DNA from 2 places in the Bilophila sp. 4_1_30 genome. Region 1 is predicted to be linked to the other one. Evidence: predicted binding sites of a transcription regulator. Region 1 holds the regulator's gene; the other holds the start of a gene.

Region 1 (21,149 bases):
AAGGGACGCTGCAATCCCTTCTGGTCGAGGATGCAGATAAAAAACGTCTGGAAGAGCTCCGTGCGTTCGTGATTTACCATAATCATCGCTATCATACGCTGGATGCACCGGAAATCACCGACGACGAATACAATGCCGCCTTTCAGGAACTTCTGAGGCTGGAAGAGCGGCATCCCGAATGGAGATCGCCCGATTCTCCGACGAACAGGATCGGCGGACAGGTGTTGTCGTCGCTGGAAACCAAGGCCCATACGCGGCGGATGTACAGCCTGGACAACGTGTTCGATGCGGAGGAGTGGCAGGGCTTTCTCAAGCGCCTGGACAACGCCCAGGAAGGGCTTGAGCATGCTTTTTGGTGTGATCCGAAAATGGACGGCCTCGCCCTTGAGCTTGTGTATGAGAACGGGCGGTTTGTCGAAGCACTGACGCGTGGAGACGGCGAAGTCGGCGAACTCGTGACGGAGGCCATGCAGACGGTGCGCAACTTGCCCAAAGTGCTGCACGGCGATGCCCCTGAGCGTCTGGAAGTGCGGGGGGAAGTCATTTTCCGCAGAAGGGATTTCGCCTTGCTCAATGAGCGGCTGCGGAAGGAAAATCTCAAGACATTTGCCAATCCGCGCAATGCCGCGGCCGGCTCCATACGCCAGCTGGATACCTCGGTTACCGCGTCCCGTCCGTTGCGGTTTTTGGCGTATGGGTTTGGGGACGTCCGGTTCGGTGGGGTACAGCCGTGGAGTACGTATGAGGAGGTCATGGGACGGCTACGTGACTTTGGGTTCGAGACGCCGCCCGGAGGCCGCCTCTGCCGGGGTTCCGAAGAAGTGGAAGCTTATTACGCTTCGTTGAGTGAAAAACGGGAGTCGTTGGCGTACGAGATCGACGGCGTGGTCATGAAGCTCAATGACCTTGAGGCACAAGAGGCGCTGGGTTATACGGCGCGGGCCCCACGGTTTGCCGTTGCGTGGAAGTTTCCGGCGCAGCAGGCGACAACCCTGTTGCTGGATATTACCGTTCAAGTGGGGAGGACGGGGGTTCTGACCCCGGTGGCCGAATTGGAGCCGGTGAACGTCGGCGGTGTGCTTGTCAGTCGGGCAACCCTCCACAATGAGGATGAAATCCGCAATCGGGACGTCAGAATAGGCGATCGTGTGGTGGTCCAGCGCGCCGGGGATGTCATCCCCGAAGTGGTGCGGGCCGTACTTTCGGAACGTGCCCCGGATTCGCAGCCTTTCGTTTTCCCCCATGTATGCCCGTCCTGCGGTCAGGCCGCGTCCCGTCTGGAAGGGGAAGTGGCTTGGCGATGCGTGAATGTTTCCTGTCCCGCCATGATCCGGCAATCGTTGGCGCATTTCGTGTCCAAGGCCGGACTCGACATCGAAGGGCTCGGCCAGCGCTGGATCGAACTGCTTGTCGCTTCGGGACGGGTCAAAACGCCTGCCGATCTCTTTACGCTCAGGGTTGACGAGCTCTTGCATTATGAACGGATGGGTGTAAAACTCGCCACCAAGTTTGTGGATTCGTTGGATCGCGCTAAAAAAGAAGCGACGTTGCAGCGTCTTCTTTGCGCGCTCGGCATCCGGCATGTGGGGGAGCAGACGGCGAAAACATTGGCGGCGACGTACGCTGACATGGACGTGCTGAGAGCGGCGAGCCCTGAAGAATTGCAGAATTTGCCAGACATCGGCCCGGAAGTGGCAAGTTCCATCAAGGCGTTTTTTGACGATGAGCCCAACGTGGCTTTGTTGGCGCGGTTGCGGGAGCTTGGGCTGTGGCCTGTGCGTCAGGAGGCGACGGTGGCCTCCGTGCCTGTGGGACCGCTCGCCGGGCAGAAGATCCTCTTCACCGGATCGTTGTCCATTCCCCGCTCAAAGGCGCAGCATATGGCGGAAAACGCAGGTGCGGAAATCGTGGGCAGCGTTTCCCGCAAGCTGAATCTGCTGGTCGTTGGGGATGAACCGGGTTCCAAACGCGAAAAGGCCCAGGCATTAGGCATCCGCATCGTAGACGAAGCCGGCTTTCTGGCTCTGTTGCAGGCGGACAATGAGGTGACGGCGTCTTCTTCCGAAAACGCGCACAGGATTTTGAATAAGGAAAGAGGGTGGGGAAAATGAGTCTTTCTATTATCGTGATGGGCGCTTCCGGGCGCATGGGTACGACCATTGCCAATCTTGCGAAAGAGCAGGGCATGACGCTTGCGGCCGTACTGGAACGTCCGGAAAGGCTGGACGCGCTGGCCCATTGGGGATGCCTCGCCGGAACGGATCCCGAAGTCGTGTACCCGCAGGTTCCGGGGGCCGTCGTGATCGATTTTACGGCACCGGAAGCGAGCCTTGCCAATGCCCGGTGCGCCGTCAAGAACGGCAACCCTATCGTCATCGGGACGACGGGCTTCACCCCGGAGCAAAAGGCGGAGCTGGATGCAATCGCCCAAAACGGACGGGTGTTTTGGTCCCCGAACATGAGCGTCGGTGTCAATGTCCTTTTGGAACTGTTGCCCGAACTCGTGCAGATGCTCGGCCCGGATTATGACCTGGAAATGGTCGAGCTGCATCACAACCGCAAGAAGGATTCCCCCAGCGGCACGGCGTTGCGCCTCGCCGAGTCTTTGGCTTCGGCCAGGGATTGGGACCTCAAGGATGTTGCCTGCTACCACCGCGAAGGCATCATCGGAGAGCGCCCCAAGAAGGAAATCGGCGTTCAGGCCATCCGCGGCGGTGATGTGGTCGGCGTGCATACCGTCTATTTCATGGGCCCCGGAGAGCGCATTGAGGTGACGCACCACGCGCACTCGCGGGAAAACTTCGCTCAGGGCGCGCTGCGTGCCGCGAGCTGGTTGCCAGGGCAGCCGAGCGGCAAGGTATATGCCATGGGCGATATCTTGAAGTCGAGGTTGAAATAATGTCGAGCATCCCTGCCAAGGATTGGAAATCGGTCTGGGAACTGCTGACCTCCGGTATCCGCGATTATGTTCGGAAGAACGGTTTCACGGATGTCGTTCTCGGCCTTTCCGGGGGCATGGATTCCGCACTTGTCGCGGCGCTTGCCGTCGACGCGCTGGGCAAGGATCACGTGCACGGGGTGATGATGCCGTCCCCGTGGTCGAGTGAGGGAAGCATTACCGATTCCGAGGTACTGGCCGCCAATCTGGGGATGGAAACGTTCACGGTTCCGATTTCGCCGATGATGGAAGCCTTTGAAAAAGCGCTTGCCCCTGCCTTTGCCGGAAGGGAACGGGATGTCACTGAAGAGAACATCCAGTCCCGCATCCGCGGCGTGGTCATGATGTCGTTTTCCAACAAATTCCACTGGATGCTTTTGGCTACGGGGAACAAGTCCGAAGTGGCCGCCGGGTATTGTACGATGTATGGGGATACCTGCGGCGGTCTGGCACCCATTGCCGACTTGTACAAGACGGAAGTGTACCAGCTCGCGCAATGGTTCAATGAGCGCGAAGGGATGTGCGCCATTCCTCAGAACATCTTCGATAAGGCGCCGTCGGCGGAGTTGCGCCCGGGCCAGAAGGATCAGGATTCTTTGCCCGAGTACGATGTGCTGGATTCGATCCTTCATGCGTTGATTGAAGAATCGAAGCGGGCTGAGGATATTGATCTGCCCGGCGTCACGCCTGAAGACGTCAATCGTGTGCAAGCCCTTATGCGCAGGAGTGCCTTCAAGCGCCTTCAACTCCCCCCGCTGCTGCCTGTCGGTAACCATGCCTTCGGCGTGCACGTCCATATGTAACGCATAGATCGTTGATGCAAAAAAAGCCTCTCGAAATCCGGGAGGCTTTTTTTGATCTTATGATCCCAAAAACGGGATGCTCAAGCGCCCTTTTTGGCTTTCGCCGCTTGGCGCAGCCAAGAGTACCATTTTTCGAGCCCTTCGCCCGTGCGGCAAGAAACCTCAAAGAGGGCCAGATCCGCATTGAGGTGGCGGGCATGGCGGGCGGCAACCTCTACATCGAAATCTACATAGGGCAGGAGATCGATCTTGTTGAGGACCATCGCACTGGCACGGTTGAAAAGGAGAGGGTATTTTTCAGGCTTGTCGTCGCCTTCGGTCACGCTGAGCAGGGCGATCTTGGCGTCTTCGCCGCAATCGAATTCGACGGGGCAAACGAGGTTCCCTACGTTTTCGATGAACAGGATATCGATCTCGTTCAGATCGAAAGCACCTAGAGCTTCCATGACAAGGTTGCTGTCGAGGTGGCAGCCGCCGTCCGTATTGATCTGCACGGCCTTGGCTCCGGTGGAGGCGACGCGGCGTGCGTCGTTGTCCGTCTGGAGGTCGCCTTCAATGACGGCCATGCGAAATTCGGAAGCCAGATCCGTAAGCGTACGCTCCAGCAGAGACGTCTTGCCCGCACCGGGAGAGCTTATGAGATTCAGGGCAAGGATGCCGTGTTTGGCGAACTGCTCTTTCAGGCTTGCCGCCAGCTTTCCGTTGGCTTCAAGAACATTACGAATAACAGGTATTTCCACAATAAGCTCCTTTATTCCGCCTCGATATGCTGGACGTACAGCTCGCGGCCCGTTTCCATTGAATGCCCGTATTGCTCGCCGCAGGCTGGACACGGCGCAAAGAAATGCTCTCCCTTGACGGCCGGGAAAGTATGTCCGCATTGGGAACACTTGAGAGTGATGGGAACCTCTTCGGTTTCCAGCACAGCGCCTTCGAAGTCGGTTCCCGCCGTAAGCGCCTCAAAGGCAAAGGAAAGGGCTTCCGGGACGATGTTGGAGAGTGCTCCATATCGTACCCGTACCAGCAGCAGACGATGGACGTCATGCTTTTCCATCTCTTCGCGGACAATGGATAACAGGCTTGTAACGACAGACATTTCGTGCATGGCAGAACTTCTCTGGTTGATTCCCGGGACAAGGCTCGGCAGTTTTTGGACAGAGGCACAGGGAAGAAGTGTAGGCGAAAAAGAGTGGTGAGTCCAGCTGGACGGATGAGAAGGGGAGACTTGCTTGACCGTTGTTCCTGGCGGGCGTAGGTCACATGAAACGCCGTCGGGTGGTATCCTTTTGAGGAGGGCATGATGCAAAAGATCGACGCGCATTCGCATGTGGGCTATTTCGGCGGGTGGGCCGACGTAGGGTATACGGACGAGCAGATGGTCGCCGAGATGGATCGGTACGGTATCGAAAAGTCCGTTGTGAGCTATATGGACAATACGGTGGTGGAGCAGGCTGTGAAACGTTTCCCCGATCGCTTTGTGGGGATTACGTGGGCCAATCCCTACGAAGGGGACAAGGCTGTCGAAACGGTCGTCCGCGAAGTCCGGGAGCACGGTTTTCAGGGGATTAAGCTGCATCCTCTTCTCAATGCCTTTACCGCTAATGACGCCGTGGTGCATCCTCTGATGGAAGTTGCGCAACAGATGGATTTGCCTGTATTCATCCATTCGGGGCATCCACCTTTTTCCCTTCCCCACAGCATCATTCAGCTTGCGGAAGATTTTCCAACAGTACGGATCGTGATGGTGCACATGGGACATGGAAACGGCATCTACATTCAGGCCGCCATTGATCTTTCCAAGAAACACGACAACGTGTACCTCGAAACGTCGGGTATGCCCATGCACACCAAAATCCGCGAGGCCTACAATACGGTCGGCAGCGAACGGGTTTTCTGGGGGAGCGACGCGCCGTTCCATCATTACCGGGTGGAAATGCTGCGGACGGAAGTCTGTGGATTGCCGGAGAGCGCTCTTGAGAATATTTTTTACCGCAATATCAAGCGGTTTTTAGCACTCTAGTCAGAGCTACAAAGAAGAAAAGCCCCGCATGGCGGGGCTTTTTGTCATCTGGAAGAGAAGATAAGCAGGAGCGCCAATGCGGTGAAGATGCAGGCTGTGATCCGATTGAGGATGATCTGCCCCCTGATGGAAGCGTTGAACCATTCGGCAAGCCTGCCGCCAAGGAATGAAACACCTCCGAAGACGACCAGCGTAGCGAGCTGGAAGAGGAGGCCAAGGGTGACGATCTGAAGCGGGACATTCCCGAGTTCCGGCTTGGCAAACTGTGGGAGGAAGGCGAGAAAGAAAAGCGTGACCTTGGGATTGGTAATGTTCATGACCACACCCCGCCGGTACAGGGCCCAGTATCCGGGAAAGGTACTTTGCTCCAGCCATGCCCTGGAGGCACCGCTACGGAAAGAAAGCCATGCCAGATACAGCAGGTAGGCCGCCCCTGCACATTTCAGGACTGTAAAGGCCGTCTCGGATGTTTGAAACAGTGCCGCAACGCCGAGGGCAACGGCTGCCGTATGCCCGAAGAGCCCGGTCATCAGCCCTAACGTGGTCACGATACCGGCCCGAAAGCCATACAGGGCGGACTGGGTTAAAACAAAAATGTTATCGGGTCCGGGGGCCAGCCCCATCACTATGGCGGTAACAAAAAACGCTCCGAGGGTTTCGAGAGGCAGCATGTTCACATTCCCTATGGCATTGATGTGTATGACAGGCCGTATCTCTAATGCCTCGAAGCGGAAAAAGCAAATCCCAAACGAGCGGATCAGCCGAGCTCCATATGCCGATGCTCCACGGAAACAGTATAGTCTTGCCGCTTGAGTGCCCGCATGAGTGCCTCAGTCATCGCCACGGAACGGTGTTTCCCCCCCGTACATCCTAAGGCGATTGTGATGCGGTAGCGCCCCTCAGCATCGTAAAGGGGCAGAAGAAAAGATAAAAAATCAATAAGCCGTTTTTTGAATTCTTTACCCGAAGGTTCACTGAAAACATACTCGGCTATGGCGCTCTCTTTTCCCGTCTGTGGGCGCAGCTCTTCAACGAAGTAGGGATTGGGGAGAAAACGGAGATCAAAGACGAGATCCGCCTCGCGGGGGACGCCGTATTTGAACCCGAAGGAAATGAGATTGACCTTGATGCTACGAAGCCGCTCGTGGGTACTGTTCCATTTGCGCTGAATGATCCGCCGCAAGTCATGGATGGAAAAGGAAGATGTGTCGATGACCTTATCGGCGATTTCCCGGACGGGGGCAAGGCGTTCCATTTCTTCGCGTACGGCTTGTTCCAAACCGACACCCTCCCGTTCAAGCGGATGGGGACGGCGGGTTGTGGCATAGCGCCGCATGATGACGGACGGATCCGCCTCCAGATAAAGGATCTTTGTGCGGAATCCCATGCCGGACAGCCGATGCAGCGCCTGATCAAGTTCGCCCATGAACTCGCTGCGCCGCTGATCGAAACCGAGAGCTATGCCATGAGACGGCTCAACGGAGGAGCTCTGCAGAAGGCGCACCATTTCGGGCATGAGTTCCGGAGGCACCCCGTCCGCGGTGAACAGGCGCATGTCCTCGAAGACATGGAGCACAGTACTTTTGCCCGCGCCGGAGAGGCCGGTGATGATGAAAATCGGCTTATCCGCATTCGGTTTTGGAGATTCAGAAGCGGAGTCCGTCGACTTTTCCGCGGCATGTTCAGGAAGGAGAGGCTGATCCGTCATGGTATTTTCCGTAGTAACAGGAAGCCCGTCCGGTGGAGACTCCCCGGACGGGCTTGTTGAAATCGCTTTGTGTACCGGCACAAGCCCTAGAAGATGGGATCTATCAGTCCAAGGTTACCGTTCTTACGCCGATAGATGACATTGATGCGATCATTTTCCGAATTCAGGAACGTGAGGAATTCAAAGTCATTTGCATCAAGCTGCATGGCCGCCTCGTCGGGGCTCATGGGCTTGGGAGAAAAATGGTCTCGCCCGGTAATCGTTCGTTCTCCATCTTCTTCCGTCACTTCAAACGTATACACATCGATATCGTTAGCGCGTCCCTTACGATGGATTTCCTTGTTACGGGAAACGAACTTCTTGACCTGAGCTTCCAGCTTATCAAGAACGAGGTCGATGGAGGCGTACATATCTTCCGAGACTTCGCTGGCGGCGATGTTGATGCCGTCACCGGTAAGCTGAACTTCCACGCGCTGGCGGAACTTATCGACCGCCATATTCACCTGCGCATCAAGAGCGGGGTTCTTGCCGAAGAATCTTCCCAGCTTCTCCATACGGCGGCGGGCATACTTACGCAAATGTTCAGACGGCTCGAAATTCTTGAAAGTAAAGGAAATGTGCATGAAGCCTCCTTTGGCTGATAACCGGTCCGCACAGCGAATACCGAGATATCCGCAACGGACATTGCTTTGTCAGGCATGGCTTCTTTACAACAACCTTTTAGGGGTCCTGTCAAGGGCTCTCAAACGGCCTCGAACGGCTAAAAATGGGCCTTTCTCCTGGACGATGACGGAATATCCATTGCCATCCGGTACTTGGCTACCGTTCTTCGGGCTATATTCACTTTCAAGTGTTCCTTGAGAATTTCGCCGATGCGTTCATCGGAGAGAGGGTTTTTAGGATCTTCCTCGCTGATGCACTTTTTGATGAGCGCCTTGACGCTCTCCGAACCCACCTGGCTTCCGTCATCCAGCTCCAGCGCGCTGTTGAAAAAGAATTTGAGTTCGTACACGCCGAAGGGTGTTGCCACATATTTGTTGGTCGTGATGCGGCTGACCGTGGATTCGTGCATGTTGATATCATCGGCGATGTCTTTCAGGATAAGCGGTTTGAACTTGCTGATCCCTTCCTCAAAAAAGCCGCGCTGGTGTTTTACAATACTTTCGACGACTTTGTACAATGTCCGCTGCCGCTGGTGCAGGCTTTTGATAAGCCACGCCGCAGAACGGATTTTTTCGTTGAAGTATTCTTTTTCCTTGCTTGACGCGTTTTCCGATGCGTTATCATACACAGGGCTCAAGTGCAGATTCGGCAGGCCGTCCTCATTGAGGACAATGAGGAATTCCCCGTCCACCTTGTAAACAAAGACGTCAGGGCTGACAAAAGTGGACACGCCTTCGCCAAAACTCGCTCCGGGCATGGGATCAAGGGACTGGATGATATCCAAATATTCCTTGAGTTCATCCATATCCAGCCGGAATTTGCGGAGCAGGGGCTTGTATCTGTGGGCTTCCAGATCTTCAAGGTGATCACGCACGAGATCAACAAGCACCTGATCCCTGTCATATCCCAATGCTTTTATCTGGATGAGGAGACATTCTTGCGGGGTTCGGGCTGCAACACCCACCGGATCGAATAGCTGGATGGCCTTAAGGACCGTCGCCACCTCTTCGGCAGTGGGCCATGCTTTATCTTTCGCTTCGGCGGTCGAAGCCCCGTCAGCAAAATCCGCCCGCGCCATCTCTGCCATTTCCTCAAGAGATGCTTGGAGGTAGCCGGAAGAAGAGAGATTTCCGATAATGATTTCACCGAGTTCTTTTTGGTCATCGGAGAGAGAGGAAAGGCGGAGCTGCCACATGAGGTGGCTTTCAAGAGTGGGGCTGGAGGCATATCTGGCCTCCAGAGAACTCATTTCTTCGGGGAGCTCATAGTCTCTGGGCTGGACTTGCTGCGGGGTACTGGCGAATTCTCCGAGATAGTCTTCCCAGTCTTCGGAGCGGGCCACTTCCCGATCGTATGTAGGCTCATCTCGCGGGGATTCGGGACGGACTTCTGCGGGCGGCTCGTTGGATGGCTCATCCTGAATTTCTTCGAGGAACGGGTTTTCCAGCAGCTCGCGCTGGACCGTTTCCACAAGCTCCAAGCGGGATAGCTGCAATAGGCGGATAGCCTGCTGCAATTGTGGTGTCATCACCAGCTGTTGTGAAAGTTTAAGCTGCTGTCTGAGTTCCAATGCCATGCAAATATCCCGTTGTCATAAGAGTCTGTCCAACCCGCAGGTACACCTTGTGAGAGGAGGGGAACCGACGGTAACCGTCAGGCGAAGATCAACCGGGCATCTTTATGCCTTACATGCAGGGATTATGCCACATGCTTAGGGATGTTGCAAGAACAGGGACGCTTTTTTTCTCTGTTCTTTTCTCGGAGATGTTTATTGGATGAAAAAGAAATGAGAAAAAGACTGGTTATCTTATTCAACTCACAAAAAAAGATCGGTACCGGAGCACACGATCTTTTTTTATAATCACAGAGAATGACGGAATATGGTGTCTCAGAGCGAGAAACCTTCTCCAAGATATACGCTCCGGGCCTGTTCGTTATTGACGATGGTTTCCGGTGTCCCGGAAAGAACGACCTGCCCCTGCACCATGAGGTAGGCCCGATCGCAAATCGTCAGTGTTTCACGGACATTGTGGTCAGAGATGAGAACTCCGATCCCGCGATCACGCAAGGCGCGCACCAAACCTTGGATATCACCCACCGCAAGAGGGTCGATGCCAGCAAACGGTTCGTCGAGAAGGACGAATTTCGGTTCCCGGATAAGCGCACGGGCGATTTCCAGACGCCGGCGTTCTCCTCCGGACAGGTGCATGGCGTGGGATTTTTCCAGTCGGGTGAGACCGAAATCTTCAAGCAATACATCCGCCCTTTCTTTCTGCTCCTTACGGGAAAGGCCCGTATGCTCCAGAATAATCTGAAGATTTTGACGTACCGTAAGTTTTCTGAAGACGGAACTCTCCTGCGGGAGGTAGGAAATGCCCACACGTGCGCGCTCATGGAGCGGCCACGTGCCAATATCCTGCTCTTCAAGGAGAACCCGCCCGGAAGACGGTTTGATGATTCCGGTCAGCATATAGAACGAAGTGGTTTTACCCGCCCCGTTCGGGCCGAGCAGACCGACGATTTCCCCTTGGTTCACTTCGGGGGAAACACCGCGTACGACCTCGCGTTGGCCGTACCATTTGCGCAAGTCAACGCCGGACAATCGGGCCATCAGCGGTTCCCCCGGATCGGGCTGGAGTTTTTAGAACCGGAAAAGACAGCTTCGACGCGTTTCTTGGACCCGCCCATGACTTCGCTGCGGTTTTCTTCCGTAAAGTACTTGATGGTTTCCCCGGTAACGGTGTTTTCGCCATCAGTCAGGCGAGGATCGCCTTCCATGAGAAGAACGCCGTCATCCATCGTATAGGTTGCCTTCGCGCAAGTTCCGTTGCGGTTTTCACTTTTCATACGCACATTCCGTTCGGCAACGATGCGATCAACGTCACCGGCTGCCATTCCGGCAGGCATACCGCCTTTTTCGCCTTCTTTCTTCTGAGCGTCGCCTTTGGGTGGCTTCAAGTAAACCGTGATCCTATCGGCCCATATTTCAATGTCGGGACGTACCACATGGACGTTTTTATCAAAGATGACGAGTTGCTTTTCAGCAAGATAGGTCAATTGATCGGATGTGATCCGCGTTTCAACATTCTTGGCGGGTTTTGGGGGCGTCACCGGAGCCGCCCACAACGGGGCGGAGCAGAGCAGGCTTAAACTCAGTGTGGCTATACCTAAAAAAAGTTTTTCATGATGTTTTCCTAGCTGTAAACCGTTGGAGCTATAACGGGCTTATTTCCTTGCAGGCTGAGGCGATTCTTGCTGGGGATTGGCTTGCGGTTCACGTGGAGAAGGTGCGGCATTGGCGTTTGGGGCGTCGGGGCGGGGCTTGAGTACGACCAGCACGCCTCCCGAACCATGCATTTCGTTGGCAGCAAGATCCCAGGTAAAAAAGGCAGCCGTCCCGGATGCCGTGGGGCTTTCAAGCGCAGCGCCCTCGGGGAAGGTCATGAGGCGTTTGTTGGCGTCGTAATTCATGCGCGAACTGGTGATGACGTCATCATAGCGAGTGATGACGACATCATCCCAGAGCGTGAGAAAACGCTGGTTGTCGGTGATTCTCCCCAGCTGGGCCTGCACGTCAAGAACATCGTCGTCGGGGTTGCTTGCGGAGCCTTCGCCAAGCGCATAACGGACGACGGGTTTGTCCACATCGATCGTATCGCCGTTCTGGGACATATGGGCCCAGCTTGCTTTGAGACGCCACAGCTCCAAGCCTTTATTTCCTTGGAACAGATTGATCCCCTTGATGGCCAACCCAGCCACTTCCTCAAGCGGATTTCCGGATTGCGTGGCGTTGCCTTGAAGCTTCGCCCCGTCAAGGGACTTGATGCCGCCCTTGTTGGCGACATCAAGCAATCTGCCGATCAGCGTTGTTTCTCCGCCACGTTTCGCGACGTACCAACCTCCGGCGAGAAGCGCCACCAGCGCGGTAATAAGCAGGATTCGTGAACATTTCATTCCAAGCGCATCCAGTGCTCAAGCAGAGCTTCCCGTTTCCCTTGGCAAGTCAGCAGCAAGTCGACAAATTCCCGGACGGCGCCGCATCCGCCTTCTTTTTGCGTCACGAACTTCGCCAGTTTTTTGACGTCCGGCATGGCATTCGCGACGGCAGCGGGCAGCCCCACGCGAGACATCGGTGCGAGATCGACCCAATCATCTCCAAGGTAGGCGATTTCCTGCCACTCAAGGGACATCCGTTTGCGCATCCCATCCAGAATAGTACATTTGTTGTCGGCCCCGCCATGATACTCGGTCACGCCGAGGACTTCCAGCCGTCTCACGACGCAGGGCACATCCATGCCCGACAGGACGGCGACTTCAATCCCCGCCGTTTTGGCGAGCCGGATGCCGATGCCGTCGAGGACATGGAACCGCTTCATGGCCAGCCCATTGGCGTCATAATAGAGGCCGCCGTCCGTCATGACGCCGTCCACATCCAGGACGAGAAGCCGGATGTGCTTGGCGAGGCTTTCGATCGATTCTCGCCGGGGAGTGGGAGAGTGGCCGGATATCCCGGTCCCATCGGAATAAAGAGTATTACAAGTCATAAGGAATGTTCCATATGGCTGAAAGTTGCTTCAAGAGCGCCGGAAGCTTGGCTAGGGGCCAGCTGTTGGGGCCGTCGCACAGGGCCTTGTCGGGATCCGGGTGGCATTCCATGAAAATGCCGTCCACTCCCGCCCCTGCCGCGGCACGGGCCAGTGTGGGCACGTGATGCCGTTCACCGCCGGAGCAGCTGCCTTGCCCTCCGGGAAGCTGAACGGAATGCGTCGCGTCGAAGATCACCGGGACGCCCAATGCCCGCATGATAGGTATGGAACGGAAATCGACCACGAGGTTATTGTATCCGAAAGAGGAGCCCCGTTCCGTCAGAAGGACGCGGTCATTGCCAGCCGCGACCAGTTTATCGCGTACGGGGCCCATATCCCACGGAGCCACAAACTGGCCTTTCTTGACGTTGACGACGCGGCCCGTCCGCGCCGCCGCCAAGAGCAGGTCCGTCTGGCGGCATAAAAAAGCGGGAATCTGAAGGATATCCGCCACCTCACCTACAGGTCCGGCCTGTTCGGGCAGATGGATGTCCGTCACAACGGGCAACCCCGTTTCCTCTTTAATCCGAGCCAGCCACTCCATGCCTTTGACCAGGCCCGGACCGCGGAAACCTTTCCCTGAGGTCCTGTTGGCCTTATCCCACGAACTCTTGAAGACGGCAAACAATCCGGCTTCCCTGCTGGCTTCGGCTACGGCATGCGCCGTGTCCAGCGCCAATTCGAAACTTTCCAGGGCACAGGGGCCCGCAAAAATAAAGTGGTCCTTCCGAAGCTGACCATAGAGTTCGTCTGATGTCATCATGGGCATTCCTTAGCGTTGAGAAGGAGTTCTCGCTTGGAGACAACCTTGCGGTCATTCCGGTTTTGTCGCCGGAATGACCGCAAAGGAATAAGCATTAGGGAAGGGAAGTCTACTTCTTGCGAGCCAGGCAAGACGCACGGATGAAGTCTTTGAACAACGGATGGGGCTTCATCGGGCGGGACTGGAATTCGGGATGGAACTGGCAGCCCAAGAACCACGGGTGATCGGGGATTTCAACGATTTCCACCAGCGTGCCATCGGGGGACTGGCCGCTGAAAACCATGCCCATATCCGCAAGACGTTCGCGGTAGGCATTGTTGAATTCGTAGCGGTGGCGGTGGCGTTCGTTGATATTGGCCGTTTTGTAGGCTTCGAAAGCGTGCGTCCCTTCCGAAATGGCGCAGGGATACGCGCCGAGGCGCATGGTCCCGCCCTTGTCGCTTTCCGCATCGCGGCGCTCCACGGCCTTTTTGCGGAAATCGTACCATTCGGTCATCAGGTAGATGAGCTTGTCCTTGGCGAACGGGTTGAATTCTTCGGAGTTGGCTTCCTCGATGCCGACGACGTGGCGGGCGAATTCGATGACCGCGCACTGCATACCGAGGCAGATCCCGAAGAAGGGCACATTGTTTTCACGGGCATACCGGATGGATTCGATTTTCCCTTCAACGCCGCGGTACCCGAAGCCGCCGGGAACGAGGATGCCGTCAGCGCCTTTGAACGTCTCTGCGACGTTTTCGGCGGTCACCTCTTCGGAATTCACATAGCGCAGATCCACGGCGACCCTGTTGGCGATGCCGCCATGCACCAAAGCTTCGTGAAGGCTCTTGTAGGCTTCCTTCAGTTCGACATACTTGCCGACGATGGCTATGGTGACCCGGCCCTGCGGATTCTTGACGTTGTGGACCAGCTCTTCCCACGGCTCAAGCTTGGCGTTGCGGGCGGGCAGGCGCAGCATGATGGCGACCTTTTGATCCAACCCTTCCTCATAGAGTTTCAAGGGCAATTCGTAGATGTTGCTCACATCCACGGCGGAAAACACGGCATCCTTGTCCACATTGCAGAACAGGGCGATTTTGGCGCGGAGGTCGGCGGGGACGGGCTCTTCGCAGCGGCAGAGGATGATGTCGGGCTGGATGCCGATCGAACGGAGTTCCTTGACGCTGTGTTGCGTGGGCTTGGTCTTGTGTTCTCCGGCGGAACGGAGATAGGGCACGAGCGTCAGATGGATGTACAGGCAATTGTCGCGGCCCAGTTCGGAGCGGAGCTGGCGGATGGCTTCAAGGAAGGGGAGGCCCTCGATGTCGCCCACCGTGCCACCGATTTCGATGATGGCGACGTCGGGAGCAGGGTTTTCGGGCTCATCCTTGGCGAGGCTGAGGATGGCGCTTTTGATTTCATCGGTGATGTGGGGGATCACCTGCACCGTTCCGCCGAGGTAGTCGCCGTGGCGCTCCTTGGTGATGACCTTATAATAGATGGAACCCGAGGTCGTGTTGTTTTTCTGGGAGAGGGCCGTATTGAGATAGCGTTCGTAGTGCCCCAAATCGAGGTCCGTCTCCGCCCCATCATCCGTAACGTACACTTCACCGTGCTGATAGGGGTTCATGGTTCCGGGGTCCACGTTGATATAGGGATCAAGTTTTTGGATGGTCACGGTCAGCCCACGCGTTTTCAACAGCGCGCCGATGGAAGCCGCCGAAAGCCCTTTGCCGAGAGAGGAAAGGACGCCACCAGTGATGAAGATAAACTTGGTCTTCATGAAAAACCTCGAGTTATGATTTTCCCGCCGTGACGGAGGGGATACAGTGTACGAAACTCGCTCTGAAACAGGATACATCAGAAAAGGAGAGAACGCGAACACAAAAAGCCCGCCTGAGCGGGTCGACATGCGGCTGGTTCTGTAACAAAAACAACGCCTTTGATTGGGAAATGGTGGGGACGCTCCGTCTGTTCCAAAACCGTAATTCCTCTGCTCCTCAGCAGGCCATTCAGATGCACGCAAACAATATCCGCCAACTATAGGCCGTTTTCAGAAAAAAAACAGCCATTGACTGAAAAGAAACACCCGCATAAAGTAAATCCCCCATTCCAGACTGGCTCCCTTTTTTTCTCGGCGAGGGAACCCAACTGGATCATGCAGGCGCGTTATCGCTTTTTCAGTAAGTAAGCTTTTAATTTTTATGCAGGAAAAGGGTGGACAATGAGTCAGGTCAACACGCTGGTCATTACCGGATACGGCACCAACTCGCATCAGGAAACAGCGCATGCCGCACGTCTGGCCGGTGCGGACAGGGCTGATGTGGTGCATTTTTCCGACATTGTGGCTGCGAAGGTCCGCCTGAGCGAGTATCAGTTCCTTGTTTTCCCCGGCGGATTCCTTGATGGCGACGATCTCGGGGCGGCACAGGCCGCGGCACAGCGCTGGCTGCATCTTTCCGACGCGGAAGGCCAGCCTCTGCTGGACAGCTTGAACCGGTTCGTCGATGCGGGCGGCCTCGTGCTGGGAATCTGCAATGGATTCCAGCTGCTCGTCAAGCTCGGCGTACTCCCCGCGCTGGACGGGAAGCGTTTTGAGCGGCAGGTTTCCCTCAGCCATAACGACTCCGCCCGCTATGAGGACAGATGGGTCCAGCTCAAGCCGAACCCCGACAGCCCGTGTATTTTCACCAAAGGACTGGCTGTCCACGGTGTGCTGCCGATGCCTGTCCGTCATGGCGAAGGCAAGCTCGTGGCCCGCGATGCCGCGACCTTGCAGCGGTTGCAGGACGAAAACCTGATTGCTTTGCAGTATACGCATCCTGAAACGGGCGAAGCTACGCAGGAGCATCCTTGGAATCCCAACGGTTCTCCACTGGCCATTGCCGGCCTGACGGACCCGACCGGGCATATCCTCGGCCTGATGCCGCACCCCGAAGCGTTCCACCACGCCACCAACCATCCCGGCTGGACGCGCGGGGAAGTCGCCGTGCCCGGAACCGCACTCTTTGCGAATGCTGTCCGGTATCTGCGCGAGAACCCAGTCAACCACAGCTAGGATGCGCCTGTTTGGCAAGACAGAGGAATTGGAAGCATGAAACAGTCGGAACTCATTGCGCTCATTGAACGGACGGCACCACTAGCGATCGCCGCGCCGTGGGATAAGTCGGGCGTTCAGGTCGCTTCCGCACGGCAGGATATCAACCTCCTCGCCGTGTGCCTTGATCCGACGCCGGAATCCATCCGCATCGCGTTGTCCGGGGGGGCTGAAATGATTTTGGCCCATCACCCGTTGACGATGGAGGGGCGGTTCACCGATCGGCTGGACAGCTACCATGAAGTCCTTTCGCTGTTGTTTCGGGCCAATGTGCCGCTGTATTCGGCGCATACGTCCCTTGATGCGAATCCTTTGGGTCCGGTTTCCTGGCTGGCGGACGAGCTGGGGCTTTGCCGTATTCCTTCTTCTGACACGAAGGATGGCGAGGCAGGGCATGGAATGCCATTGCCGCTGACCGTGCTGGAACAGACGGGGACAATGGAGCGGGGCGGCGGTTCGTATGCCTGCGGCTTCGGCGTCGTCGGCGATTGTGCGGTTGACATGACCCCGGAAGATCTGAAAAAAATGTTGGCCCTATGGCTGGTGGGGAGTTGCCCCCGCTTGGCTGGGACCTTGCCTGAGCGCATCCGCCGCATTGCCATCTGCCCCGGATCGGGAAGCTCGCTTGCGCCTGAGGCCGCTGCATGTGGCGCGGACTTGCTCATTACCGGTGACTTGAAGTATCATACCGCGCTTGATCTTCCCCTTCCAGTGCTGGATGTGGGGCATTTCAGCCTTGAAGAAGAGATGATGCGGCGTTTTGCCCTGCAATTGAAAGAGAATGTGTCTGATGTCGCCGTGCAGTTCGTGCCCGCGCAGGATCCTCTTGCGCCGTTTTCCCCCACAGACTGAGGCGTAATCCGTTATCAGATTTCAGGAGAAGAGTTGTGAGCCTTTATCTCGAACAAATCCGCCAACTCGTGGCCCTTCAGCGCGTGGACGATGCCATCCATTCCGTGGAGATGGAACTCGAACAGGCCCCGAAAGAATTGGAAGATCTCAAAAACCGTTTCGCCGCCACGAACACGCAGCGCGAACGGGTGCTGGAAAAGCTTGCGCATTTGAAGGAACAGGAAAAGCGCATCACTGGCGAGCTTGATGACGACAGCAGCCGCATCAAGAAGAGCAAGAACAAGATGATGCAGGTATCCAACTCCCGGGAATATCAGGCTATGGCCCGGGAAATGGACAATATGGAAAAGGTGAACCGTTCCCGTGAAGAGGAACGCGCCGCCTTGCTGGAAGAAAAGCTGCATCAGGACAACGCGCTGCAGGAAGTCGACGCTATATGGGCCGACCTCAAGGCCGAGTTGGAAGCCAAGCAGATCAGCCTCGAAACGCGGCAGGACGAAGCCCGCAAGCGTTTGGATGAGCTGGCTCAGGTGCGTTCCGAAACTGGTTCCGCTGTGCCGCGTCCCGTCCTTGATCGCTATGAGTTCATCCGTCGCCGTCTGTCCCATCCCGTGATCGTACCCGTGACTGCCGGGGTCTGTTCCGGTTGCCGGATCATGATCCCCCCGCAGACATTCATTGAACTGCAGGGAGGCCATAAGATCATCAACTGCCCCAACTGTCAGCGCTTGATTTACTGGGTGGAGCACTTTAACGAAGAGACCAACCAGACGGCTGATGAAATGGCGCACCACGCCGAATAGTTTTTGGGTTTTCGGGAGCCGGATGGATTGTCGCCGCGTCCGTCGCGTTTCGGCGTGACGGACGGAGAGGAAAGTCCGGGCTTCACAGGGCAGGACGCTGGGTAACGCCCAGGGGGAGTGATCCTCGGAGAGCGCCACAGAAAGCAAACCGCCGCCCTCGGGCGGTAAGGGTGAAACGGTGGGGTAAGAGCCCACCAGTCGGCACGGTGACGTGACGAGCTCGGCAAGCCCCGTTCGAAGCAAGACCAAATAGGGAAGCGGATCGGCCCGATCAACGCTTCCGGGTAGGTTGCTTGAGGGTACAGGTAACTGTGCTCCTAGAGGAATGACAGTCGCCATGCCGCCCGCAAGGGCGGGGTGGTACAGAACCCGGCTTATAGTCCGACTCCCGATTTGAGGCTCCGGTGACGGTTTTTGCATCTGCAGACTTCACCGGGGCTTTCTCGCATTCAGCACACAAGTGAGGTCATTCATGGCGTGGACACTTCTTCTCGCGGCGGGGCAGGGGAACCGGTTGGCTTCGGCCACAGGGGGGCTTGCCAAGCAATTCTTGGATTGGAAAGGCGCTCCGTTGTATTGGGAATCAGCGCTCGTCTTTTCCCGATGCGCACGCGTGGATGGGCTCGTTTTCGTGTTTCCGGAAGCGTGCATTGACGAAGAGCGCGAACGGGTAGCGGGCCTGATGCGGAATGCGTCCCTAGGGATTCCTTGGAAGGTTGTCGCTGGCGGAGCGTTGCGTCAAGACTCCGTCCGAAACGGCTTGGCCGCTTTGCCGGGTGATTGCATGGAGGTCCTGATCCATGATGCGGCAAGGCCGTTTGTTTCGCCCGTGCTGGTCAACCGGATACTGGACGGGCTGCATGGTGAAGCTTCGGGGGAGTGTGTCGCCGCATGTATCCCCGGCATTCCCGTGGTGGATACCATTAAAGTGATGGATGAAGAAAAAAAGGTCGTTGCCACACCTGATCGGAAACATCTGATGGCGGTTCAGACCCCGCAAGGTTTTTCCCTCGCTTTTCTGCGGGTTGCCCATCAGCGTGCGGAAGAGGAAGGCTGGGTTGTCACTGATGACGCCAGTTTGCTTGAACTGTGCGGACACGCCGTGCATGTCGCGGAGGGAGAAGCGGGAAACAAAAAAATCACCACGCCCGAGGATTTGGAAATGTTGCGGATGACAGGAGAGCGTATCCCGTGTGTCGGTTATGGGTATGATGTCCATAAGTATGCTGATGGCAATGAAGCGAGACAGCCTGCCCGGCCTATGCGGTTGGGGGGGGTGCCCATTGCCGGTTCGCCGGATGTGCTGGCCCATTCTGATGGAGATGTCTTGCTGCACGCATTGATGGATGCCTTGCTTGGCTGCATCGGAGCGGGGGATATCGGAACATTCTTCCCTGATTCCGATCCTGCATTCGACAATGTCAATTCGGCTGTGTTGCTGGACACGGTTCTGGAGCACGTCCTGAAGGCCAATGTACATATTACCCATGTCGATCTGGCTGTCATTGCTCAGATTCCCAAAGTCGGCCCGCATAGGGAAATGATTCGGCGGAATGTGGCAAGGCTGCTCGGGTTGGACCTGGGAGCGGTAAATGTGAAGGCGACGACGGAGGAAGGGCTTGGTTTTACAGGTGAACGGCTGGGGATAAAGGCCGTCGCCGTGGTTACGGGGCTTCGTGGTAATAGAGACGCATAATACTTTAAATTATGTAAATTTTAAAATCCCAATAAGTATACTGAAAATAATAGATAACCCTCTGGGTTGAATGAAAGTTCCATGTCGTTCTTGTAAAACTTTGTATGTTGGTGTAACAAGCAGTACGGGCCCTTTCCGTGGGGTAATTCTAACCTTTTTCGCATCGTGAGCCGTTATGAGCGACCTTCAGCAGGGCATGGACTGTCCTTGGTTTTCTTCTTACGACAAAGGTGTGCCGCATGACATAGTCATCCCCGAGGGAGGGCTGCAAAATATTCTCGACACTGCGGCGGAAACATACGGACAGCGTGAAGCCATCGTCTTTCAAAATACGCATATTTCCTATAGGGAATTGAAAGAATTAGCTGAAAAACTGGCCGCTTCGCTCCGGCGGCGCGGGGTCAGGCCGGGAGATCGCGTTTCCATCATGCTCCCGAATCTCCCTCAGACATTCATCGCATTCTGGGGTGTCATGAAGGCCGGAGCGGTCGCCGTCATGACGAATCCTCTCTATATGGAATCCGAGCTGACGCATCAGATTAAGGATTCCGGCGCAAAACATCTCATCACCCTCGATATTTTTTGGCCCAAGATTGCGGCGCTGCGGGAACAGCTCGAACTGGACGTCTGTTATGTGACGCGTGTCCGTGATGCGCTGAAATTCCCCTTGAGCTGGTTGCAGCCGTTTTCGGCCCGACGGCAGGGTACATGGGTTCCTGTTCCGTTTGACGGAAAAGAGGTCGTAGCGTGGAAGGACCTTTTCAAAACGACCGAGCGCCTGAGCGTGGAAGTGACGGATGCTCACGAGACCATCGCCTTGTTGCAGTACACGGGAGGTACCACGGGGCTTTCCAAGGGGGCCATGCTGACCCATGCGAATCTATTGGCCAACCTTACCCAGCTGATGGCGATCATTCAACAGCCCCCGGAAAAGGAGCATGTGTTTCTGGCCCTGTTGCCTTTGTTCCATGTGTTCGGTTTGACGATTACATTGTTGCTACCCGCAAGGATGGCCGCACGAGTGGTCCCCATGCCGCGGTATGTCCCCGCCGACATGCTGGAGGCATTCAAAAAGTACCAGTTCACGGCGTTCATCGGCGCTCCTTCCGTCTATATTTCCCTGTTGCAGCAGAAAAATCTGGCCCAGTACGATCTGCATCATATCATATTCTGTATTTCGGGATCAGCCCCCATGCCTGTCGAATGGCTGAAGAAATTTGAAGAAGTGACGGGCACGCCCA
Region 2 (10,490 bases), on a different contig from region 1:
CGCTGAACAGGCCGAGATCCTCCGCAAGGGATGCGAAGAGAAGGGCCTCGTTTTCGTTGAAGGGGGCCTGCGGGAATACGCCGGCGGCATGGAAGTCGGCGTTGCGTGGGCCGCGTGCGGCCTCGCCGATACGGGGACCTGTGTGGTTGAGAGCACCAACGAAGATATCCGGCTGGCGACCATGCTTCCGGAAACAAGCGTGCTGCTCATCCGCCGCTCGACCATCCTGCCCGGCAATGAAAACGGCGCGGAGGTGCTCCAGAAGTTCTTCGGCAAGCCCGAACCCGAATTTTTGGCTTTCATCAGCGGGCCGAGCCGTACCGCCGACATCGAGCGTGTGCTGACGCTGGGCGTTCATGGCCCGTTGTATCTGCACGCCGTGCTCATCAACGACTAGTTTTCGTACGGGAAGCCGCTTCCCAGTCGATTTACCATAAGGATTGCCATATGAAAGAACCCGCACGCGATATAAAAAACTACCGTACCGACCTGTCCGCCGCGCTGGAGGATACGTTCCAGCGCCGCGCCTTGGACAAGTTCGCGGTGGATTACCGGGCCAGCCGTGAGCGCATCTACTCCGGTCTGAACGACCGCGAGCTGATCGCCGAAGTCGCCGCCCGTAAGGACGAATCGGTCAGGCACCTCGACGAGCTGTTCGTACAGTTCAAGGAAGAGGCCGAAAAGCGCGGGGTGCAGGTGCATCTTGCCAGAGATGCCGCCGACGCCAACCGCATCATCGCCAAGATCGCGGAAGAAAACGGCTGTAAGATGGTCGTGAAGTCCAAATCCATGACCGTCGAGGAAATCCAGACCAATACGGCCCTTGAAGCCAAGGGCATGGAAGTGGTGGAAACCGACCTTGCGGAATGGATCATCCAGCTTCGCCATGAAGGGCCTTCCCACATGGTCATGCCCGCTATCCACCTGTCCCGCACGCAGGTTGCCGATACCTTCACCAAGGAAACCGGCAAGCACCAGACCGAAGACATCACCAGCCTCGTGCGCGTGGCCCGCCGCGAGCTGCGCCGCAAGTTCGCCGAAGCCGACATGGGCATTTCCGGCATGAACTTCGCCGTGGCCGAATCCGGCGCTATCGGCCTCGTGACCAACGAAGGCAACGCCCGCATGGTCACCACGTTGCCCCGCGTGCATGTCGCGGTGGGCGGCATCGACAAGCTGATCCCCTCGTTCGACGACGCGATGGCGACCCTCCGCGTGTTGCCCCGTAACGCCACGGGCCAGCATCTGACCTCTTACGTCACGTGGATCGCCGGCGGCGTGCCCACGGCTTCCGCGCCCGACGGCAAGAAGAGTATGCACGTAGTGTTCGTGGACAATGGCCGTAAAGCCGTGCTCAACGATCCCATCCTGTCGCAGGCCCTGCGCTGCGTGCGCTGCGGCGCATGTGCCAACGTGTGCCCCGTGTACCGTCTCGTGGGCGGGCACCGCATGGGCTACATCTACATCGGCGCCATCGGCCTCATCCTGACCTACCTGTTCCACGGCAAGGACCGCGCCAAGGCGCTCGTCCAGAACTGCGTGAACTGCCAGGCCTGCAAGAGCGTCTGCGCGGCGGGCATCGACCTGCCCGGCCTGATTGAGGAAATCCGTATGCGGTATATTGAGCAGGACGGCAACAGCCTGCCCATGAACCTGCTGGCGTCCACCCTCAAGAACCGCAAGGCGTTCCATACGCTTTTGAAGTTCGCCAAGTACGCCCAGAAGCCGCTCACCGGCGGCGAGCAGTTCATCCGCCATCTGCCTTCCATGTTCGCCAAGGACAACGAGTTCCGCGCCCTGCCCGCCATCGCCGACAAGGCGTTCCGCGACCGCTGGGAAAAGCTGGATCGCCCGGTTTCCGCGAACCCCTCGCTGCGTGTGGCCATCTTTGCGGGCTGTGTACAGGACTTCGTGTATCCCGAGCAGCTTGAAGCGGCTGTAAAGCTCATGCAGGGCCACAACATCCGTGTGGACTTCCCGATGGATCAGTCCTGCTGCGGCCTGCCCGTGGTGATGATGGGCCAGCGCGAAACCGCCCGCGACGTGGCGCTCCAGAACATGGATGCCTTCGAGAAGGGCGATTACGATGTCATCCTGACCCTCTGCGCCTCCTGCGCCTCGCAGCTCAAGGAAGGCTATGTGGAACTGTTCGCCGGGCAGCCCGGACGTCAGGCCCGCGCAAAGGCGCTTGCGGACAAGGTTATGGACTTCAGCACGTTCGCGAAGGAAAAGCTCGGACTGAGCGCCGAAAGCTTCAACCACAGCGACGAAAAGGTAACCTATCACGCCTCTTGTCACCTTTGCCGTGGCCTTGGCGTGAAGGAAGCCCCGCGTGAACTCATCGCCGCTGCCGCCGACTATGTTCCGGCTGCCGAAGAGGAAGTGTGCTGCGGTTTCGGCGGCACGTACTCCGCCAAGTTCCCCGAAGTGTCCGCCGCGCTGCTTCGCAAGAAGCTGGACGGCATCGCGGATACCGGCGCGGCCCGTGTGGTCATGGACTGCCCTGGCTGCGTGCTTCAGATCCGCGGCGGCGCGGAGAAGGACGGCAAGGGCCTCAAGGTGACGCACATCTCCGAGCTGCTGGCTGAGAATCTGAAGAAGTAAATGCCTCCCCGGCGGTCTGGGGGCATGATGCCCCCAGACCCCTCGAAGCGAAAAGAAGCGGTTCCGTCTCCGGCTGAAGCTGAAAACGGAACCGCTTCTTTTCGCTCCAAGTCCGTCAGGAGTACCTTTTTCGAAGTGAGCGGCACTGCTGAGGGGGTCCTCGGGCAGGCTATGATGAACTTGTTCTCCTATTTGTTTTGAAAGTGTGTTGTTAACGCTGTTCCTCTTTGAAAGAAGTATTCTTCTGATGGCAATCCGCGCCGGAAAAGCTGTAAAGAGGGATTCGATAAGCACAAAAGTCTTTGAAGAGGAGAGGGTGGAGTTTGGGGAGGGGGAGGAGAAACTTTCTCCAGAAAGTTTCTCCTCCCCCTCCCCAATTTCTTCTCGCCCTAATCGTGATGCGGGGTGTAGTTGATGGCCGCTTCTTCGTCGGTCCGTTCGACTTTGAAAATGACGGGGCGCAGACCGTCGTTGCAGCTGCATATGGCTATGCCCGGCTTTTCGATCCAGTCGCCGTAATAGAATTGTCCGCTGCCGTGCGCCAAGGCGAAAACATACTGGTAGATGGCCTTCCACGCTTCATCACAGAACCCCTCCGGCTTGGCGTAGTCGGCGTAAAAAATTTGCCCTTCCTTGAGCATCGGACACTTGCCGATTCCCTTGGAGCCGTATTCCTTGGCCAGTTCCTCATCAAAATGCCGCTTGAGGACGGTGATCCTGCATCGTTTCATGTCGCCTCCGTGATGTGTTGGAAAAGGCGTCTCCGGAAAACTGCCGCCAAGGGACAGCCTCCGCGATCCTGAAATCATATTCTGTCCCACTTACGAAAGTCTTTGGAGAGGAAGAGGAGAGGTTTGGAGGGGGGAAGGGGAAACTTTCTCAGAAAGTTTCCCCTTCCCCCCTCCCATTTTCTATTCCCCTCCATCCTTCTCCGAGTGCAGCTTTCTGAAAATGGTACTGCGGTTGACCTTGAAGACCTCGGCGACTTTTTGGACGGAGCCGTGCACCTTGAGAGCCTTGCGGAGGATGCCGCGCTCGATGTCGGCCATGATGTCCTTGAGGGGGCGCTCGTAGTTGATGCCGTCGTCAGGGAAAAACAGCTCCTCATTCTCGTTGCCGGTCATGTGCCGGGGCAAGTCCTTGACGGAGAGCGGGCCGTGATCCTTGGTGATCACGATGCTGTGCATGAGGTTCTGGAGCTCGCGCACGTTGCCGGGCCATGAATACTGGCGCAGGGCTTCCATGAGGCCGGGCGTGAGGTTCATGTGTTTGCGGTACTTGGAAGTGAACATGTTCAGAAAATGCGTCACGAGAGGCTGGATGTCGTCAGGGCGCTCGCGCAGGGGCGGGATGTTCACCACGGCCACGTTGAGACGGTAATAAAGATCGCGCCGGAAGAGGCCCTTTTCGACACGTTCCGCAAGGTTGCGGTTGGTGGCGGCGATGATGCGGACGTTGACCTTGCGGGGCTTGGAGGAGCCCACGCGCATGATCTCGCCATCCTGAAGCACGCGGAGCAGGCGGGTCTGCATGGCAAGGCTCAATTCGCCGATTTCGTCGAGAAACACCGTGCCGCCGTCGGCCATTTCGAAATAGCCGCTCTTGCCCTTGTTGCCTGCGCCGGTGAAGGCTCCGGGCATGTAGCCGAAGAGTTCCGACTCGGTGAGGCTTTCGGAAATGCCGCCGCAGTCCACCTTGAGGAACATCTTTTCCTTGCGCGGGCTGAGTTCGTGGGTGAGGCGGGCCACCACGTCCTTGCCGACGCCCGTTTCGCCGAGGATGAGCACCGTGGCGTCGGAACTGGCGAACCGCTCCACAAGGCTCATAACCTCTTTCATCTCGCGGCTTTCGAAGACGGGGACGAGTTCGCGGGTCTGTTCGCGGGCAAGGAAGGCGAGACGGTCGTGGAACTGCTCGATGAGTTTCTTCTGGGCGGTCATCTCCTCCTGCAGCTGGGTCAGGACGGTGATGTCGCGGGCGAAGGTCACGACAAGGCACAATTGGCCCTTGTCGTCGAAAACGGGATAGCCGGTCAAGACCAGACGCTTCCCGTTGGCGAGCTGCTGGACGTGGGTGGCCGATTTCCCGGTTTCGACGATCTGCGGATTGACGACCTTGTCGAAAATCCCCTGCTGGACGAGCGTGCGGATGTTCTTGCCCCGGATTTCCCCCTGCCTCAGGCCGGTCAGGGTTTCGTACATTTTGTTGACGAACAGGGTCGTCCCCTCCGCGTCACTGATGAAGACGCCATCAGAGAGGGTGTCGAGGATACTTTCAAAATGGGGAGCAAGAGACGTCATCGAAGTGTTTTCCATAGGCATCGCACGAGAAATAAAATGATTGCAGGGAAATTGGTTTCTCATGCTAGTGCCTGTACGCAAGAACGTCAAGGCGTGCGTGGAAAGGGGACGAGTGGACGGAGGGGAAAGCAAAAATCCCCGCCCGGATCGCCGGGCGGGGATATCTTTCGGAAGGGAGGAGCGGAAGCTTACTTCTTTTCTTCCGTCACGGCACCGCGGGTTTCATCGACGATCCGCTGGATGCGCTGCGCGACGCCGTCGGGCAGGCTGACGTCGCCCATGGCGTATTCGCGGCTCAGGAAGTCGTACTTCTGGGTTCCCAGTCGGTGGTAGGGCAGGGCTTCGTAACCCACGTTCTCGTGGCCTTTGAGGAACTCGCCGAGGGCGTAGGCGAACTCGTCATTGTCGTTGAACCCGGGAATGATGGGCGTACGGACCTGGACATGCAGGTTGGGGAATTCGGTGAGCAGCTTTTTGAGGTTGCTGAGGATCAGTTCGTTGCCGACGCCAGCGCCCTCACGGTGTTTTTCGCTGTCCATCTGTTTGACGTCGAACAGGACATAGTTGAGGTATGGGGCGGCTTCCTTGAGGGTATCCCACGGGATACAGCCGCACGTTTCAATGGCGGTCTTGATACGGCGATGACGGGCCTCCCGGAGCAGCGGGAGGGCAATGTCGGCGTGCATGAGGGGCTCGCCGCCGGAAAGGGTCATGCCGCCGCCGGAGCGGGCATAGAACAGGGCGTCCTTTTCCACTTCCTTGAGGATCTGATCGACGGTCTTGTTTTCGCCGTAGATGATCATCCCCTGTGCGGGACAGGCGTGGGCACAGTCGAGCGTCTTGCAGACGTCGCACTTGCTGCGGTCGAGCGAGAGTGTGCCATCTTCGTTGACGGTGATCGCGTCGTGTTCACAGGCCTTGATGCAGCGGTGGCAGCCGATGCAGCGGCCCTTGTTGTAGGCGACCTGCGGATGCGAGGCCTGGGATTCGGGGTTACTGCACCATTTGCACGACAGGGGGCAGCCCTTCAGGAAGACGATGGTCCGGATGCCGGGACCGTCGTGAACGGAATATTTCTGAATATTGAAGACGGTTCCGGTCGCCTTTCTATCTTCAAAGGAACCCATGGACTACCTCTTTTTCTGAGCGTTAGAGTTGGAAATGGCGGGCCAGATAATTCCGGCCCGCCATTTATTTAATCATTCATCTTGTGTGCCGCAAGCGGCCAGAACTTACATCTGGTCGTGGCCGGTACGGGCGATGAGGTCGTTCTGCAGGTCGGGGGTCAGGTCGACGAAGTAGGCGCTGTACCCGGCGATGCGGACGATGAGGTTACGATACTTCTGAGGATCCTTCTGGGCCTTCTTCAGGGTATCGGCGTTGATGACGTTGAACTGGATGTGCCACAGCTTCAGGTCGCACCAGGTACGGATGAACTGCACCAGCTTTTCGGTACCGGCATCGCCTTCAACGCACTTGGGAGTGAACTTCACGTTGATCAGACGGGCAGCACGGGCGCGCATACCGTAGTTCTTCGTGTTGTGGTTGGAGAGCAGGATGGCGGTGGGACCATTGTGGTCGGCGCCGTGAGACGGGGAAGAACCGTCAGCCAGCGGGAACCACGCCACGCGGCCGTTCGGGGTAGCGGAAACAACCTTACCGAAGGGCACGTGAGAGGTGAAGGGCACGTAACGGGCGTCGTTGTTGATGCCCATTTCCTTGCCGTACTTGGCGGCGAAGGACACGGCCATGCGGTCGAGTTCGCGACCGATTTCGTCGGCGTATTCGTCGTCGTTGCCGTAGCAGGGAGCCGTGCGGAGGAGCTGCTGGATGTCTTCGTAGCCTTCGAAGTTGGCTTCGAGAGCGTCGATGAGCTGATCCATGGTGAGCTTCCTGTCTTCAAACACGAGCTTCTTGATGGCGGCCAGGGAGTCGATGACGGTGCCGAGGCCCATGAATTCGAAGTAGCCGAAGTTCAGGCCTTCGGGGATCTGGGGCTGATGCAGGTCGATGCAGTGCTTGCGGCAGAGAGCGTGCAGCACGGAGCCCATGGGCTGGGCGAAGTGCTTGGCGCGGGTCTGGATAACAATGTACTGCTGGATGAACGTCGTGCGGAGCAGGAGCATGTGCTGCTGCACGTAGGCGTTCCAGAATTCGTCCCAGCTCTTGAACTTGCGGGCGTCGCCGGTCTGGATGCCGAGCTGCACGTCGCCGTACTTCTTCATCTTGCCGTCGTACAGAGCCATTTCCACAGCGGAGGCGAAGTTGGTATAAGCGCCGCCGGAGGTGTAGGTGTCGCGGTTGGGCATACGGATTTCGATGCAGCCGGACACGGCGTAATCAAGGGCTTCTTCAAAGGTCGCGCCCTTGGAGACGTACAGCGGGATGCATTCTTCGTCGTTGCACAGCTTGGGGAAGCCGGAGCCGAACTTGATGGTTTCGGCGACGTCCCACAGGTAGCGTTCAGGAGCGCGGCTGTGGATACGGGCGGCGAGGTCGGGGTAGTGCAGCGGGAATTCGCGCTTGGACTTCAGGAACAGGTAGGTCAGATCGTTGGTCGCGTCGCGGCCGTCCGGGGTCTGGCCGCCAATGGTGACGGCTTCCCAGTGAGCGTAGCCTTCGTTGAAGGCGCCGCCGGCGGGGGAGATGTACATGTCGATGAATTCGGCCATGCCGACCCACATGCATTCCAAGTATTCCAGGGTCTTTTCATCGGTCAGGATGCCGGCTTCCATGTCCTTCTTGTAGAAGGGATAGAAGTACTGGTCCATACGGCCGTTGGAGATGGTGGTACCGGTCTTCTGTTCCAGACGGGAGAACATCTGGGTGAAGTACTGGGACTGAACGGCTTCGTAGAAGTCGCGAGCCGGGTTGGCGGGCACGTGTTCGGCGTTTTCAGCCATGCGGATGAGTTCGGCCTTGCGGACCGGATCGGCGCAAGCTTCGGCGGCCTTGCGGGCGGCGTCGGCGTGGCGCTTCGCCCACAGAACGATGGCGTCGCACACGAGGATGGTGGCTTCGATGAAGGGACGCTTGTCCACCTGATCCACGGGAGAGGCGGGATCAAGAGCGGCCAGCTTTTCTTCCATTTCCTGCTTCAGACCGTTGAAGCCGCGCTTCAGCACCACTTCGTAGTCATGCACCCACTGGATGGAGGAGCGGAAAGAAGAGGTTTCGTTGACGATGAAGCGGGAGATCAGGCCGTCGGGATCGTCGTAGGTCAGCTTGTGAACTTCGGCGGGAAGAGCCTTGTTCAGAGCTTCGTGATAGGTGCGGCCCTTCCAGAAAGGAGCGATCTGCTCAACCACGATCTTGGCGTCTTCGGGGCTGATGGAAGCCGGAGACTGCGGGCGGGTGGGAAGGTCGCGCACGGCGATGTCGAGGAAGTCGCCGTCGAGTTCGGGGTACAGGATGCCGTAACGGCCGTCATGACCACCGCAGCGGCCGAGGAGGAGCTGATCGTCCTGCACCATGACGGTGATGTTCTTGGCAACGTTCATCAGAGCCTTGGCCCAGCGGAGAACCAAGGGCTGACCCACGGTTTCGGCCATGGACTGCGTGAAGAACAGAGCGCGTTCGACGTCGATAGCGGGCTTCTGGCCGTCGAAACGTTCCAGCAGCTTGAACACGCGCTTGTGGGATTCGCGATAGATGTCTTCTTTACCGGCGATGTTGTCTTCGAGACGCTGCTCATGAGGCGATTTGATTTCAGCTACCTGAGTCATGTCACTTCTCCGTGTAGGAATTAAGGTTGTGTAGTATGATGTGTGGAGCTTTCCGGCAGACCGCTCGGAAGTTCTCGTTCCCTTCTTCACTTGTCTTGCTTATAATAAAGCAAGTGCCGTGCCAGATGGGTTAGAAAAAATGTTTACTTGTTATTTCATGGTATTGTGAAAGAGAGTGTTTTGAGACGTCTTTCTGGAAAAGGGTGCAGTCGCAAAATTGCATCGCTTATCAGGAATAATCCGCAAAGAGTAGTCGTATAATGTTGCATTTTTGCGACAGAGAGAGGTTTTCCTGCAACCTGTGTCCGTTTTTGCGCAGCGAAAGAGAATAGTTCCTGACAAGGGTTTTTATCTTACTGATATTATATCAGAAAAAACTCCCTTTGAAGGAACAGCGTTGGTTGGGGGTGGAAAGTATGATGCAAAAATGCGACATCAGAAAAATCCATTTTGTGAAAAAAGTATTTTTAAAATGGCCTCTACAAACTGGAACTATCGGAAAAGACACCCAATCCGAGTTGAAGCGAGTACTTTTTCGAGGAATGCATGTGCCCAAAAAGACCGCAAGCAGGGATTTGATAAACGCAAAAACCTTTGAAAACAGAAGGATAGCGCCCAGAGAGGGAAAGAAAAAGCTCTTTTTTAGAAAGACTCTTCCGCTCTTCCCCGGCATCTCCATATCCATAATAAGAAAGGGGGAAGGGAACCAGTCCCTCCCCCCCATAAAAGGCGTACGCTACAATCAGACGATGCGGAAGTTGTCCACAACGCAGCAGCGGCGCAGACGCACGAACGAGCGGGCGCAAGTCACACCTTCACCAGTGGGGGTGGAGATGGTCATGGTCGTCCAGCCTTCGCCGCCAGCGCCGAGGGCGGCGAGGTGCGGGCCGTTCTTGACGAACAGGCTGGTGTTCATGGCGCGGGCCATCTTGTCCATGTTGTCGATATTGCGGGAGTGCATACCGGCGGTGTGGGACAGGCCACGTTCGAGGATGAGAGCCCATTCAATGGCTTCGTCCACGTTGGCGGCGCGCAGCAGCGGGATAACGGGCATCAGCTGTTCCACGCGAGCGAACACGTGGTTGATGTCGCGCTTCACGTCCACGATGAGCAGACGGCAGCTGTCGGGCACGTCGATGCCGGCGGCCTTGGCGATGAGGGCGGCGTCACGGCCGACCCACTTCGGGTTCGGATTGGGAGCCTTGCCGCCTTCAACCTGAGGATAGTTGCGCAGAACCACGCGAGCCACGGCGTCAGCCTGTTCAAGGCTGATTTCCACGGCGCCGATGGCCTTCATTTCGGCCTTCAGCTGATCGGCGATGGAATCCACGGCGATGATTTCTTTTTCGTCGGCGCAGATGATGTTGTTGTCGAAGGAAGCGCCGTCGTAGATGCTGCGGGCAGCGCGGGCGATGTTGGCGGTTTCGTCGACGACGACCGGCGGGTTGCCGGCGCCGGCGGCGATGAGGCGCATGGTGGCGACCTTGCGGGCCTGAGCCACAACAGCTTCACCACCGGTCACCACGAGCAGCTTGATGCGAGGATGCGAGAAGAGCTCCTGCGCCACTTCGATGGTGGGTTCCTTTACGGCGACAAGCAGGTTGGCAACGCCGGTGGCTTCGATGATGGCCTTGTTCAGGACCTGAATGGCCGTCTGGGAAGCACGCTTGGCGTTGGGGTGGGGAGCAAAGATCACGGAGTTGCCGCCAGCGATCATGCTGATGGCGTTGTTGATCACCGTGGCGGTCGGGTTGGTGGACGGCGTCACGGAAGCGATCACGCCCCAGGGAGCGTTTTCGATAAGGGTCAGGCCCATGTCGCCGGAAATGGCCATGGGGGAGAGGCATTCGGTGCCGGGAGT

Evidence for each region. Region 1 encodes sigma-54, which starts transcription at its own class of promoters, with help from an activator protein. Its sites were predicted from a motif close to CTGGCACGGNNNNTGCTT; they were not measured.
Region 2: a site for sigma-54 is predicted at 8,737-8,754, ahead of HMPREF0178_RS10375 (glycyl radical protein). Genes of this name have one in related genera too.

What each region holds. Positions count from the first base shown of each region.
Region 1 covers NZ_JH114231.1:373,977-395,125, reverse strand. The annotation lists gene ligA (NAD-dependent DNA ligase LigA) at 1-2,111, shown strand, start outside; gene dapB (4-hydroxy-tetrahydrodipicolinate reductase) at 2,108-2,899, shown strand; gene nadE (NAD(+) synthase) at 2,899-3,741, shown strand; gene hypB (hydrogenase nickel incorporation protein HypB) at 3,822-4,481, opposite strand; gene HMPREF0178_RS01880 (hydrogenase maturation nickel metallochaperone HypA) at 4,493-4,846, opposite strand; gene HMPREF0178_RS01875 (amidohydrolase family protein) at 5,042-5,761, shown strand; gene HMPREF0178_RS01870 (LysE family translocator) at 5,806-6,432, opposite strand; gene rapZ (RNase adapter RapZ) at 6,519-7,469, opposite strand; gene hpf (ribosome hibernation-promoting factor, HPF/YfiA family) at 7,556-8,092, opposite strand; gene rpoN (RNA polymerase factor sigma-54) at 8,230-9,708, opposite strand; gene lptB (LPS export ABC transporter ATP-binding protein) at 10,021-10,743, opposite strand; gene HMPREF0178_RS01845 (LptA/OstA family protein) at 10,743-11,243, opposite strand; gene lptC (LPS export ABC transporter periplasmic protein LptC) at 11,358-12,086, opposite strand; gene HMPREF0178_RS01835 (HAD family hydrolase) at 12,083-12,676, opposite strand; gene kdsA (3-deoxy-8-phosphooctulonate synthase) at 12,666-13,487, opposite strand; gene HMPREF0178_RS01825 (CTP synthase) at 13,591-15,243, opposite strand; gene HMPREF0178_RS01820 (phosphoribosylformylglycinamidine synthase subunit PurQ) at 15,685-16,518, shown strand; gene HMPREF0178_RS01815 (Nif3-like dinuclear metal center hexameric protein) at 16,555-17,409, shown strand; gene HMPREF0178_RS01810 (zinc ribbon domain-containing protein) at 17,445-18,212, shown strand; RNA gene rnpB (RNase P RNA component class A) at 18,227-18,605, shown strand; gene ispD (2-C-methyl-D-erythritol 4-phosphate cytidylyltransferase) at 18,685-19,908, shown strand; gene HMPREF0178_RS01800 (long-chain fatty acid--CoA ligase) at 20,084-21,149, shown strand, end outside.
Region 2 covers NZ_JH114232.1:836,302-846,791, forward strand. The annotation lists gene HMPREF0178_RS10345 (lactate utilization protein) at 1-397, shown strand, start outside; gene ldhH (L-lactate dehydrogenase (quinone) large subunit LdhH) at 448-2,604, shown strand; gene HMPREF0178_RS10360 (TIGR04076 family protein) at 2,994-3,335, opposite strand; gene HMPREF0178_RS10365 (sigma-54-dependent Fis family transcriptional regulator) at 3,516-4,904, opposite strand; gene HMPREF0178_RS10370 (glycyl-radical enzyme activating protein) at 5,093-6,031, opposite strand; gene HMPREF0178_RS10375 (glycyl radical protein) at 6,137-8,629, opposite strand; gene HMPREF0178_RS10380 (aldehyde dehydrogenase family protein) at 9,372-10,490, opposite strand, start outside.